DNA from 2 places in the Kitasatospora sp. NPDC053308 genome. Region 2 is predicted to be linked to the other one. Evidence: riboswitches for the same ligand, from Rfam matches in the RefSeq annotation. Region 2 holds a riboswitch; the other holds the start of a gene.
The links. Region 2 has a riboswitch for S-adenosylmethionine ahead of ACZ6Y7_RS18090 (IclR family transcriptional regulator). Riboswitches for the same ligand answer to the same signal wherever they lie in the genome.
Positions count from the first base shown of each region.

Region 1: linked by a shared signal. The riboswitch ahead of ACZ6Y7_RS17380 (aminotransferase class V-fold PLP-dependent enzyme) and the one ahead of ACZ6Y7_RS18090 (IclR family transcriptional regulator) in region 2 are both predicted to bind S-adenosylmethionine.

Region 1 is NZ_JBVJJY010000006.1:422,498-429,352, forward strand. It holds gene qcrC (cytochrome bc1 complex diheme cytochrome c subunit) at 1-615, opposite strand, end outside; gene ctaE (aa3-type cytochrome oxidase subunit III) at 803-1,423, opposite strand; gene ACZ6Y7_RS17370 (response regulator) at 1,820-2,245, shown strand; gene trpD (anthranilate phosphoribosyltransferase) at 2,419-3,495, shown strand; SAM riboswitch class IV at 3,688-3,806, shown strand; gene ACZ6Y7_RS17380 (aminotransferase class V-fold PLP-dependent enzyme) at 3,859-5,235, shown strand; gene ACZ6Y7_RS17385 (Lrp/AsnC ligand binding domain-containing protein) at 5,290-5,571, opposite strand; gene ACZ6Y7_RS17390 (rhomboid family intramembrane serine protease) at 5,613-6,395, opposite strand; gene ACZ6Y7_RS17395 (hypothetical protein) at 6,597-6,855, shown strand, end outside.
Region 2 is NZ_JBVJJY010000007.1:116,373-123,227, forward strand. It holds gene ACZ6Y7_RS18080 (cobalamin B12-binding domain-containing protein) at 1-341, opposite strand, end outside; gene ACZ6Y7_RS18085 (helix-turn-helix domain-containing protein) at 584-1,882, opposite strand; gene ACZ6Y7_RS18090 (IclR family transcriptional regulator) at 2,506-3,219, opposite strand; SAM riboswitch class I at 3,419-3,561, opposite strand; gene ACZ6Y7_RS18095 (DUF7144 family membrane protein) at 3,790-4,218, opposite strand; gene ACZ6Y7_RS18100 (hypothetical protein) at 4,421-5,686, opposite strand; gene ACZ6Y7_RS18105 (DUF6325 family protein) at 6,078-6,581, shown strand; gene ACZ6Y7_RS18110 (SHOCT domain-containing protein) at 6,605-6,855, shown strand, end outside.

The DNA of each region.
Region 1 (6,855 bases), on a different contig from region 2:
CATGGTGGTGTCCGGGAACGACGGCATGTTCTGCGGGCCGGTCTGCATGGCCTCGTAGATGTGCTTGGCGTCCACGCCCTCCAGCGACGGGGCGTACTTGCCCTTGGTCAGGGCACCGCCCTGGCCGGCGAAGTTGTGGCACTGGGCGCAGTTGGTGCGGAACAGCTCGCCACCCTTGGAGATGTCCTCGGGGTTGGTCGAGGTGTACTGCTCCTCCTTCGGGGTCACCGGGCCGGGACCGAGGGAGGCGACGTAGGCGGCGAGCTGGTCGATCTCGGCCTGCGAGTAGATGTTCTTCTTGCGCGGCACCTGGGCGCCGGGCTGCTGGGCCGGCATGCGGCCGGTGCCGACCTGGAAGTCGACGGAGGCGGAGCCGACGCCGACCAGGCTCGGACCGTCACTGCTGCCCTGGCCGTTCAGGCCGTGGCAGGAGGAGCAACCGACGGCGAAGAGCTTCTTGCCCTCATCGATCGCGAGCGACTGCGCGGCGACGTCGGCCTGCGCCTTGTCGGCGGGCGCGAACGCGGCGTACAGCCCCCCGGTTGCCGCCAGGGCGAGAAGTAGGACGACCAGCGCCGCCAATGGGTGGCGCCGTCGTGCGGAGAGCTTTTTCACGGAATAACCCCGGTGTCAGGATCTGGTCGACTGGTGGGTGCACCCGGCGGCCGGTCTGGCCGGCACGAGGCGGCCTGTCTAGGGCTGCGCGCGCGGTCGGTCGGTGGGAGCGTCGGCACCGGCAGAAGCGGCCCGTCGCCGGTGAGGGCGGGGGCCGCAGCCGGTGGCCAGCGACCTGATCAGCTGGTTACTTGATCAGGTAGATGGTCGCGAACAGGCCGATCCACACGACGTCGACGAAGTGCCAGTAGTACGACACGACGATCGCGGCGGTGGCCTGCTCGTGCGTGAAGCGCTTGGCTGCGTACGTCCGTCCCAGGACCAGCAGGAAGGCGATCAGACCACCCGTCACGTGCAGGCCGTGGAAGCCGGTGGTCAGGTAGAACACCGTGCCGTACGGGTCGGAGGACAGGGACAGGCCGTCCTCCTTGACCAGGTCGGTGTACTCGTACACCTGGCCGCCGATGAAGATCGCGCCCATTGCGAACGTGAGGATGAACCACGCCCGGAGCTTCTTCACGTCACCGCGCTCGGCAGCGAAGACACCGAGCTGGCAGGTGAGCGAGGAGAGCACCAGGATCGTGGTGTTGACCGAGGAGAAGGGCACGTTGAGGGCGTGGGCCTTCTCGGTCCAGAACTCGGCTCCCTTGACGGAGCGGAGCGTGAAGTACATCGCGAAGAGGGCCGCGAAGAACATCAACTCGGAACTGAGCCAGACGATCGTTCCGACGCTGACCATGTTCGGCCGGTTGACCGATCCGTGCGCGTGCCCGGTTTCTACTGCTGTTGCTGTCGCCACGACGGACATTATGTCGGTCCCTTATTCCGTCTTCACGCCGGGGGGTGTCCCTCGGAGTGTCCGGTGCGTGCGGTATGCCCGCTTGGGGGGCGGCGGGGTGCCCGGACGGGGGCTGAGCAGCGGCGTGTCCCTTTTCTGACGGTTCCTCGGAGCGGCCCGCGACCCCGTTGCCCGGCGCGTCGTTGCACGGTCGGAGTAGCCGGGAGAGGTAGGGGAGCGGCGCCCGGGTCGGCCGTACGGGTGGACCGCGCGGCTCCGGGTGACGGGCCCTCCGCCGGCCGGGTGAGCGCCGGGCGCGGCGGCTTGAGGAGGAAGGTGCGCGAGGGGGGCTCGGCGGCGGGTGATCGGGAGTAGCATCCGGATCAGGCGAACGTGGTCCGGATCACACTTGAGGGAGCAGGGTCCATGGCGTACACGACCGATGAGACGCTCACCGTCCTCGTCTACAGCGACGACCGCAACACCCGCGAGCAGGTGCTGACGGCGCTCGGCCGCCGGCCCGCCGAGGATCTTCCGGAGCTGTCCTACCTGGAGTGCGCGACCACCCCCGCGGTGCTCAAGGCACTGGAGAAGGGCGGCGTGGACCTCTGCGTGCTGGACGGCGAGGCGGTGCCGGCCGGTGGACTGGGGCTCGGGCGCCAGTTGAAGGACGAGATCTACGGCTGCCCCCCGGTGCTGGTGCTGATCGGCCGGCCGCAGGACTCCTGGCTCGCCGCCTGGAGCCGGGCCGACGCGGCGATCTCCCACCCGGTGGAGCCGGTGGCGCTGGCCGAGGCGGTCGCCACCCTGCTGCGGGCGCGGCTGGCGAAGCGGGCCCCGGCGGCCCGTTGAGCGGAGCGGGCCCGACGGCCCGTTGAGCGGAGCGGGCCCGACGGCCCGTTGAGCAGGGGCGTCTCAGATCCAGAGAAGACGGGGCCGTAGGGGCCGCGCCGCTCGATAGGCTGACTCCATCCGTACGGACGTCCTCCGGAGCCCGGGGGAACCGACAACAGCTGGAGTCAGCCATGGTGAACGTGAACCCTGCGAACGGCGGTAGCGACCCCGCGCAGGTGGTCCGCTCCTGGCCGGACCTCCTTGCGGCGCTGTTGAAGGGGGAGGACCTCGACCGCTCGTCCACCGCGTGGGCGATGGACCGGATCATGAGCGGCGAGGCGTCCCCCGTCCAGGTGGCCGGCTTCATGGTCGCGCTGCGGGCCAAGGGCGAGACGGTCGACGAGGTCACCGGTCTGGTGGACGCGATGTACGCGCACGCCGAGCCGCTGGACATCCCCGGCCCGGCGGTGGACATCGTCGGCACCGGTGGCGACCGGGCGAAGACCGTCAACATCTCCACGATGTCGGCGATCGTCGCCGCGGCGGCCGGCGCCAAGGTGGTCAAGCACGGCAACCGGGCCGCCTCCTCGTCCAGCGGCTCCTCGGACGTGCTGGAGAAGCTCGGCGTGGCGCTGGACCTCTCCGCCCGGCGGGTCGCCGAGGTGGCCGACGAGGTCGGGCTCACCTTCTGCTTCGCGGCGAAGTTCCACCCCTCGATGCGGCACGCCGCCACCGCCCGGCGCGACCTCGGAGTGCCGACCGCGTTCAACATCCTCGGCCCGCTGACCAACCCGGCCAGGGTCACCTCCCACGCGATCGGCTGTTTCGACACCCGGCTGGCCGGGCTGATCGCCGGGGTGCTCGCCCGGCGCGGCTCGACGGCGCTGGTCTTCCGCGGCGACGACGGGCTGGACGAGCTGACCATCACCACCACCTCGCAGGTGTGGGTGGTGCGCGACGGCGTGGTCACCGAGACCTCCTTCGACCCGCGCGACGTCGGCATCGAGCTGGTCGGCATCGAGTCGCTGCGCGGCGGGGACCCGGCGTACAACGCCGAGGTCGCGCGCCGGCTGCTGGCGGGGGAGCACGGGCCGGTCCGGGACGCCGTCCTGCTCAACACGGCGGCCGCGCTGGTCGCGCTCGACCTGGGCGAGGCACCGCTGGCGGAGCAGCTCGCCGCGGGCATGGCGCGGGCCGCCGAGGCCATCGACTCGGGTGCCGCGCAGGAGCTGCTGCGGCGCTGGTCGGAGGCCACCAGCCGGAACTGACGCGGTCGTCGGGGGCCCGTGCCGGTGCGCCGGTGCGGGCCCCCGGGCTGTCGGCCGCGCTGCCTGGAGTCGAAGGGTCGCGCCGGTGCCGAGAGCGGGGAGCCACCGGCGGGGCGAGCGGGCGAGTGGCAGCTGTCCGGATGGTGGATGGTCGTTTGACCACCCGGCGGACGCGACCTAGAGTCATCGCCAGGTCATGAGTGGCAGCGACAAGCCCCAGCTTGCTGTCCGGCAACCCTCCGTCCGTGGCGGGGTGCCCTGGGTGAGGACCGGGTCGCCACGGCAAACCGTCCGTGCGACAAGCGCGGACGCCCGACGACTTGCACTCCCGGGGTCCCCTACCCCGTGAAGGAGTGCATCCCGATGTCCCTCTCCCTCTCCACCTCCGCCTCCACCGAGGTCCTCGCCCCGCTCGCCGTGCTGGGCGCCGACGTCCAGGTCCCGCTCGCCAGCGGGGAGAAGGTCGGCTACGCGGCGCTCGACTACGCGGCCAGCGCGCCGGCGCTGCAGCGGGTGTGGGACGACGTCGCCGCGTACGCGCCGTACTACGGCAGCGTGCACCGCGGCGCCGGGTACCTGTCGCAGCTGTCCACCGACCTCTTCGAGCAGAGCCGCCGCACCGTGGCCGAGTTCCTCGACCTGCGCGAGGGCGACCAGGTGGTCTTCACCCGCGCCACCACCGACTCGCTCAACCTGCTGGCCGCCGCCGTCCCGGCCGGCACCCGGGTGTTCGCCTTCGAGACCGAGCACCACGCCTCGCTGCTGCCCTGGGCGCACGCCGGACTGGACGTCACCTACCTGCGGGCCCCGCGCTCGCGGGCCGAGGCGGTGGCCGCCCTGGACGCCGCGCTCGCCGGGGCGCCCGAGGGGCCGAAGCTGCTCTGCGTCACCGGCGCCTCCAACGTGACCGGCGAGCTGTGGCCGGTCGCCGAGCTGACCGGGACGGCGCACCGGCACGGCGCCCGGGTGGTGCTGGACGCCGCCCAGCTGGCCCCGCACCACCGGGTCTCGGTGCGCGAGCTCGGCGTCGACTGGATCGCCTTCTCCGGCCACAAGCTCTACGCGCCGTTCGGCGCCGGGGTGCTGGCCGGCCGGGCGGACTGGCTGGACGCGGCCGAGCCGTACCTGGCCGGCGGCGGGGCGACCCGGACGGTGGCCCGGGAGGCCGACGGCTCGGTGGCCGTGCAGTGGCAGACCGGCCCGGCCCGGCACGAGGCCGGCTCGCCGAACGTCATCGGCGCCTACGCGATCGCCTCGGCCTGCCGGGCGCTGCGGGAGGCCGGCTTCGACGCGCTGGAGGCGCGGGAGCGGCAGCTGGTCGAGCGGCTGACCGCCGGGCTGGCGCGGATCCCGGAGGTCAAGGTGCTGAACCTGTTCGGGGAGGGCTCGGCCCGGGTCGGCGTGCTGTCCTTCGTCGTCCGGGGCTGGAACAGCTCGCACTTCTCGGCCGCGCTGTCCGCCGAGTACGGCATCGGGGTGCGCGACGGCCTGTTCTGTGCCCACCCGCTGGTGCGGACCCTGCTCGGGGACGAGGACGTCGCCCCGTCCGAGTGCGGCGCGCCGGAGCCGTCGCTGCCGGGCGAGCGCAGCCTGAACGCGATCCGGGTGAGCTTCGGCGCCGGGACGCCGGACGAGCACGTCGACCGCTTCCTGACCGCCGTCCGGGAGCTGGTCACGGACGGCGCGGCGTGGAACTACCGCAACGAGGGCGGCCGTTGCGTCGCGGACAGCCGACGGTAGGGCTGAGCCGCCGACTGAGCCGCCGCGAGGGCTGAGCCGCCCCGCTGCTCGTCGTCACTCGTCCAGGCCGAGGGCGAAGGCGGCTTCCAGGTCGTGCTGGGAGTAGGTGCGGAAGGCGATCTGGGTCTCGGTGTGGGCCACGCCCGGGACCTTGTTGAGCCGGCCCGGGATGACCTCCGCCAGGTCGTCGTGACGGCGCACCCGGACCATCGCCACCAGGTCGTAGCCGCCGGTCACCGAGTACACCTCGCTGACGCCCTCGATGGCGGCGATGGCTTCGGCGATCTCCGGGATGCGGTCGACGCTGGTCTTGATCAGGACGATGGCGGTGATCACTGTTCGGGCTCCTTCGTGGGGTGCCGCCAGCGTATCGGGCGTCAGCCCGGTCGTCTCGAGGGGTGGCGGACCACCGTGCAGGCGTACAGGAAACCGGCCGAGAAGCCGATCACGTGGACCAGGTAGGCCACCCCCGGGCCCGCCGCGTGCACCGACCACCACTGCAGGGCGAACCAGAGGCCCAGCACCAGCCAGGCCGGGAAGCGCAGCGGCAGGAAGAACAGCAGCGGGACGAGCGTGGTCACCCGGGCGCGCGGATGGAAGCGCAGGTAGGCGCCCAGGACGCCGGAGATCGCGCCGGAGGCTCCGATGAGCACCCGGGTGGAATCCGGCGAGTGCGCCTCGGCGAGCGCGAAGCCGTACGCGGCCAGGCTGCCGACGGCCAGGTAGAAGAGGGCGTACCGGGCCCGCCCCACACGCCGTTCCACGGTGGGGCCGAAGACGTGGAGGAAGAGCAGGTTGCCCAGCAGGTGCAGCCAGCCGGCGTGCAGGAAGAGGCCAGTGAGGGCGGACAGCGCCGGGTGCTTGCCCGGGGTCGGGGCGGCCGGGCAGCCGGGGACGGGCTCCGGGGCCTCGGCCAGCTGTGCGGCGGTCAGCGCCCGCCCGGTCAGCAGCTCGGCCGGGACGGCGCCCCAGCGCTGCTCGTACCGCTGCTCCGCGCAGACCCGGGCCTGGCCGGTGCCGTACAGCGGGTTGAGCCCGGCGGCCGGGCCGAGCAGGAAGACCAGGGTGTTGACCGCGATGAGGCCGTAGGTGACCACCGGGGCGGGCGCCTGCGGCCGATCGCCCCGCTCGGCGGTGTGGTCGGGGGCCGCGAGCGCCATGCGGCCAAGCATCCCTCGGGGCGCCGCAGGTGACACGGCGGTTTACGGCAGGTGGACTAGCCCCGGTATTCCGCTGACCGGTGGTCGTGATGGTTGCCCCAGGCAATAGGCTTGGGCCGGGCATTCCCGCCTCCCGCCGCCGACGCCGGGGCTCCGGGGGGAGCGCCTCGCCCACGCAGGGACCACCCGAGAGGACCCCCGATGACCGTCCCCGCCCTGACCCCCGAGACGCGCTGGCGCTGCACCCTGTGCGGCAACCTGACCCGGTTCGACGTGACCCGCACCGCGCGGGTGACGGAGTTCCTGCACTTCGACCTGGCCGGTGATTCCAAGGTCGAGGAGACCGAGGTGCTGAGCGAGACCGTCGAGTCGGTCCGGTGCCGCTGGTGCAACGCCGTGGACCAGGTCGAGCTGGTGGCCCGGCCGGGTGCCGAGGACGTGGAGGCCCCTGCCGAGCAGG
Region 2 (6,855 bases):
CGTTCACGGTCGGGGTCGTCGGCCCCGGCGATGCCGAGCTTGCCGCCGATGACGGTCGGGGTGCTCCGCAGCTCCGGGCAAGCGCGCAGCGCGGGGGCGACCCGCAGGCCCTCCTGGTGGCCGTGCCCGTTGACGCTGCTGATCACGATCAGGTCGGGTTCGATCCGGCGGCATTCGGCGAGCAGCAGGGCGTCCGGGACGCAGGCGCCCAGATTGGTCACCCGGTGGCCCATTTCCTCCAGCAGGAGCTGCAGGAACACCAGGTTCCAGGTGTGCGAATCCGAGGCCGTCGTCGTCACGACGACGTCCAGCCCGCCGTGTTCGGCGTTTGCGTGCTCCACAACTCAGCCCTCATCGGTAGAGATCGGCGATGGAATTCCGCCGACGCCCCGGCCGGCGGTCCGGAGTTCCGGCGCGTGTTCCGCGACGGCCCGGCCCCACCGAGAACGTTAGGAACGCCCGGCCCGGGCAAGCGGCAGGTCCTGCGGCACCTTGCGGCAGAATCGGCGGCCGCCCACGGCACCGGCGCTGCCGCACGGCGGCCGGCCCCCTGGCGACACCCCGGAGGCGGCGGGGCCGCCGCTCAGCCCGCGACGGCCAGCAGCGGGACGTCCCCGGTCGGGGCGAGCCGCAGCCCCGGCTCCTCCCGGACGAGGCGGCGGCAGAGGTTGAGCACGGTGAAGCGCACGCCGTCCCGCGCGGGCACGCTGCGGATCAGCCCGCGCGACAGCAGCTCGTGCACGGTCGCCAGGCAGGTCTGCGGCGCCCAGCCGCTGCGGGCCACCGCGTCCTCCCCGGACCAGTCCCCCGGCTCGTCCACCAGGACGTCCAGCAGCGCGCGTTGACGCTCCGTCAGTCTTCGGATGGCGGGCTCCACCTCGTCCCGGACGTCTCCGCGCGCGCCGTACACCAGCGGCGGCGCCGCCAGCGTGAACGGGGAGGCCGCCAGCCGGGCCAGCAGCTGGCCGGTGGACTGCACCAGCGCCCAGCCCGCCGCACGCTCCAGGGCGCCCGGCAGGCCGTCCAGGTGGCGGCAGAGCTCGGCGACGGCCGGCGCCTCGGAGCGTTCCAGGGCGTAGCCGGGGCGCAGCCGGCACAGGTGCGAGAGCAGCAGCCGCACGGCGCCGACCTGGGCCAACGCCTCGGGTCGGGCGTCGAGTTCGGGGGCCGGTACGGGGAGCGGAGCGAGCGGGATGACCTGGCAGCCGGGCAGCGGCCGGGCTTCCCGGGCGGTGATCAGCACCCGCAGGCCGGGGCAGTGGTGGAACAGTCCGTCGAGCTGCCCGGCGTCCACCCCGCCGTCGGCGCCGTCCAGCACCAGCAGGGCGGGCCGCTCGCCGATGTCCCGGACGACGTCGGCCGGCAGGCCGCGCCAGGGGTGCGGGCCGCCGCCGCAGTCGACCCAGCGGACCGGCCAGCGGGCGCCCTGGTGCAGCCGGTGGGCCACCTCCAGGGCGAGCCTGGTCTTGCCCACCCCGCCGAGCCCGACGAGTGCCACCAGCCGGTCCCCGTGCACCGCGAAGGCGTCGGCCAGCACGTCGGTCTCCATCTCCCGGCCGACCATCGCCCCGCGCGGCACCGGCGGGGCGGCCGGGGCCGGGGGCATCACCGGCTCGCCGGCGAGCGGGTGGCGGCGGGCGGCCTCCTCGAAGTCCGCTCGGCTGCGGCCCTCCAGCCGCAACGCGTCCGCCAGCAGCCGGACGGTCTCGTTGCGGGGGCGGCGCACCCGGCCGCTCTCCATGTCCCGGATCGCCCGCACGCTGAGGGTCGCGTGGTCGGCCAGGCACTGCTGGGTCAGCCCGATCCGCTCACGCCGTACCCGCAGCAGCTCGCCGAAGCCCGCCGCCGTCCTCACCGCTTGCACCGACTGCCCGCTGTCCATGCCTCGTCTGCCCTTCCGTGGTTCGGACACTCACCGGAGGTCCGGTCCGACGGCCGCAGCACTGGGCACCCGCGCGGCCCGTGGTCCGGTCGCACGGGACCCGGTGATCAGGCTGTGGCCCGCGAACCGGTTCCCTCCGGCTCCCGATGCTCCAGGCTCGCCGTCTACGCCCGATCAACGGCCGATCACCGGCCCCACCCGCCACCTTCACGCGGGCCTCACAAGCGGACCGCGGCCCTGGCGGCGGGCGTGGTCCCGAGGGCGGGGGGCGGCCGGACGGCGGACGAACGGACCCGGGCGGGAGGCGGACGGGGCCCCGCGCCGGAGGCGTTCGGACCAGGACGCGGTCGGCCCGAGCCGGGCGCGAGGCGACGATGGCGCCTCCGGGGGCCGGCACGCCGGCCCCCGCCGGACCGCCCTCCTTCGTGCTGCCGAACACCGCTCAGATCGAGGTCGGCGCCGCGCGGTCCGTCCCGGCGGCCGGGTCGGCGCCGTGCGGGGTGTCGGTCGGCACCCCGACGCCCAGTCCCCGGCCGGTTCCCGGCCGGTTCCCCCGCGCCTCCCGCTGCCGCGGACCAGGGCCCTGAGCCGTACGGCGCGCAGGGGCGGGCGGACCCGGCCGGTCACGGGTTCCGCAGCGCCTCGGTGAGCCGGTTCGCCGCCTCGATCACGGCCTGGGAGAGCTGGGCGCCGGGGTGGCGGGTGAGCCGTTCGATCGGGCCGGAGACCGAGACGGCGGCCACCACCCGGTTGGACGGCCCGCGCACCGGAGCCGAGACGGAGGCCACCCCGAGCTCGCGCTCGCCGATCGACTGGGCCCAGCCCCGGCGCCGTACGCCGCTCAGCGCGGTGGCCGTGAAGCGCGCGCCCTGCAGGCCGCGGTGCAGCCGCTCGGGCTCCTCCCAGGCCAGCAGCACCTGGGCGGCGGACCCGACCTTCATGGGCAGCGTGATCCCCACCGGGACGGTGTCGCGCAGCCCGGAGAGCCGCTCGGCGGCGGCCACGCAGATCCGGATCTCGCCCTGACGGCGGTACAGCTGGGCGCTCTCGCCGGTGACGTCCCGCAGGTGGGCGAGGACCGAGCCGGCCGCGGCCAGCAGCCGGTCCTCCCCGGCGGCCGCCGAGAGCTCGCCGATCCGGGGGCCGAGGACGAACCGGCCCTGCAGGTCCCGGCTGACCAGCCGGTGGTGTTCGAGCGCGACCGCGAGCCGGTGCGCGGTGGGCCGCGCCAGGCCGGTGGCGGCGACGAGTCCGCCCAGCGTGGCCGGGCCGGCCTCCAGGGTGCCGAGGATCGAGGTGATCTTGTCGAGCACGCCGACGCCGCTCGTGTTCTGCATGGATGGGTACTCCGTCTCGAATCCGCGAGCGGCGGACGGCCGCGCTCGCGCAGGCTCCGGGTGGGGAGCCGTGGGGGTGTGGTCAGCGGGGGCGGGCCGGGGAAGTCGGCCGATCGCCTGCGCCGGGCACGAGACGGGTACGCGGAAGGGCCGGGGCGGGAAGCGCCCGGGCGAAGGACAGCACAGAGAGCACCGTGTCTCCTCATCTTTCCCGCGCCACAGTGGCGACAGGCCGGAGTTGGCACTGATCCCGGGCGGCACGGCGCGTACTTCGGACGCCGGGTCGACCGGGGAGTTGCCGGGGCTTCGTAGGGCCGGTCCCTCCACCCCTCTGGATGATTCGCCAGGAACCATACAAGATTCCCCGGCCCGCCCGCCAAACCCGTCCCGCCGTCGCGCGGCCGCCGTGCCCGATGGCCGACGCCTGCGCGCACCCCGCCACCGGGCGCCCCGCGCCTCCTCCCCTCGGCCGCGCCCTCCGGCTGAGGGCCCGTCAACGGCCGCCGCCCCGTCGACCGGCTGGGTCCGGTCGACGGGGCGGCGTCGCGGGCGCGGGGCCCGCGGTTGCGGTCAAGCGGGTTTCCTGGTGGTGCCGACGCACAGCGCCCAGATGACGAACGCGTCGATCGCGATGAGGACGATGGCCCAGAACGGGTAGTACGGCAGCCACAGGAAGTTGGCGATCATTCCCAGCGCGGCGACGACGACGCCGACCGCCCGGGCCCAGGTGGCACCGCTGAAGAGCGCCGCGCCCGCGAGGACGACGACGATGCCGAGGATGAGGTGGATCCATCCCCACCCCGCGGTGTTCATCTGGTACACGTAGTTGCGGGTGACGACGATCAGGTCGTCCTTGGTGATGGCCGAGATGCCCTGGAAGATCGCCATGATGCCGCCGGCGATCAGCATCACGGCGGCGAAGATGGTCCAGCCGCTCGCGAAGGGGCGGCGTTCGCCCTCGGGTGCAACGTGGCTGGTGCTGCTCACACTGCTGGTCATGACATCGACTCCTTCGGTGACGACCGCTTCGCCGACCGCGATCGGGAGGGGGCGCCCCCGACGACGGGGAGACGGCGCCCACCGGCCTCGGCTCGCGGCAGAGCCGGGAAGCAAGCCCTGACTTCACGGTAAGACCGGGCCGCGGAGCTGTCGTGGGCTGGCCGGCCCTCCGCGCGGGACCGGACGGCCCCCCGGGGTGCGCTCACCCGGGCGGCGCGGGTGGGCCGGGCGCACCGGGGGGCGTGGGCGGGCCCGGCGGCGCGGGCTCCGTGGCCGCCGTGGCCGCCGGCGGGGTGCCGGTGCCGACCCGCCCGGAGGCCGCGAGCAGCGCCAGGACGGCGATCACCGCGAGCAGGACCAGGACCAGCAGCAGGACCGTCAGCACGGTCGGGTGGTTCCACAGGGCGAACACCAGGGCGATGATCAGCAGCGCCACCAGCACCAGCGCGCGCCGGTGGGCGTCGGTCCAGGTCCCGACCCGGCCGGTGCGCACGCCGTGCGCGTCGCTCCAGCCCGCCACCGAGTCCGCGACGTGGTCGGCCCGGCCGCGGACGGCGCGCGGCAGCCGTCCCGCGCCGGAGAGGTAGGCACCGAGGGCCACCACGACGCCCAGGACGATCGCGGTGCGCAGGCTGACCCGCAGGAAGCGCAGCAGCGTGTCGAAGACCGTCGCCGCCGCGGCCGGGGACTGCACGGCCGGGGGCAGGTGGTCGAGGTAGTAGTGCCGGGCGATCACCAGCGCGATCGCGACCACCAGGCAGCCGCCCGCCGCGCCGAGCGCGGAGGTCACCAGCGCCCGGCGTCGGCGCCGGGCCAGCAGGACGCCGGCGGCGCCGAGCAGCACGGTGAGGACGGGCATCCAGTTGCCGACCACGTCCAGGGCGTGGGCACCGCCGCGGATCTTGGCCAGTTTGTCGGACTGGAACAGCACCAGGTGCTTGTCCACGTCCGGGATCTTCTCGGCCGGGGTCAGGCCGGCGGCCACCAGTTCGTCCTTCAGCCGGTCGACGGCCGCCCCGACGTCCAGGGTGACGGTGCCGTCGCTGACCCCGATCGCGCCGCGGCCCTCACCGGTGAGCGCGTGCACCACGGCCGCGTGACCGGCGCGGTTCGCCTGGGTCCACACGGTGACGAAGGCGTCGCTGTGCACGACCCGGGTCGCCGCCCGGCCGACCACCTGGTCCACCGCGTCGTCCAGTTTGGGCCCGAGCGCCTTGACCGCCGAGGCGGCCCTGGGCGGCAGCCCTTGGGACTGCAGCCAGGCCGCCAGGTCGGAGGCGACGGCCGGGCCGTCGACCTTCACGTCCACCGCCTGCGTGATCCGGGCGACCGCAGCGTCCTGGATCGCGGGATCGGTCGCCAGCGGAGCCACCGTGGAGACGTACCGGTCGGTGTCCAGCGCGATGTCGTGCACCCAGACGGTGAGCAGCGACACCGGCACCAGGATGCAGGTCAAGGTGATCAGCACGGCCGACGCGGTGCTCCGGACGACCCGCGAGGCCAGGGAGGGGCGCCGCGCCCCGGCGGTGGCCCCGTCGCGCGGACCGTCCGGAGCCGGCTCCGGCGGTGGGGGTTCCAGCGGCCCGTTCAACGGCTCTCCCGACGGTCGACACGCGGCCTTGGCGCCGCTGTCCACCATTCACGCCGCGCGTGCCGTCCTCGGCTCGCCGGGTTGGGCCGCCCGGAGCAGCCCGCCCCCGCCTCCGGGGCCGCCCCGGTACCCGCACCGCCGGGGCCGCAGCCGGCCGTCGGCTCACCCCGGGCAGGTGATCCCCGGGCGGACGGCCGCGCCTAGCGTCGAGACGACGCCCGGGCCGGTGGGCCGGGCGACGGACTCCCACGTCGGAAGGAGCACCGCCATGGCCGAGGACGACCTCGTCGAGACCGGGCCCATCGACTACCTGGTGGTCGAGTTCCCCGGCAACCGGATGACCGGGGAGGGGCTTCCGCTGCTGATCGACCTGGTGGACCGGGGTGTGATCCGCATCCTGGACTTCGCGTTCGTGCGCAAGGACACGGACGGCACCGTCACGGGGATGGAACTGGCCGACTTCGACGGCGACGGCCGGCTGGACCTGGCCGTCTTCGAGGGCGCCGGCTCCGGACTGCTCGACGCCGAGGACCTGGGCGAGGCCGGCGGCGTCATCGAGCCCGGGAACTCCGCCGGGGTGCTCGTGTACGAGAACACCTGGGCCGCGCCGTTCGCCACCGCCCTGCGCCGGGGAGGCGCCCGGGTGGTCGCCAGCGGCCGGATCCCCCTGCCGGATCTGCTGCAATCGCTGGACGCGCTGGACGGCCTGGACGTCGACGCCGGAGCGGGCACGCCGGACGACTCCGGCGCCGCACCGTCCGCCACCGGGTGAAGCCGTCGAGAGGAGAGCTGGTCATGCCTGGACTGCTGCGCGGTATGGCGCGCACCGCCGTCGTCGCCGGAACGGCGACCGCCGTGTCCAACCGGGTCTCCCGCCGTCAGGCGGGTCGCTGGGCCCAGCAGGACATGGCGGCCGAACCCGCGCCGCCGCCCCCGCCCCCGCCCCCGGCCGCACCACCGGCCCCGAGCATGGACGACAAGATCGCCCAGTTGCAGAAGCTGGCGCAGCTGAAGGACCAGGGCGTGCTGACCGAGGAGGAGTTCGC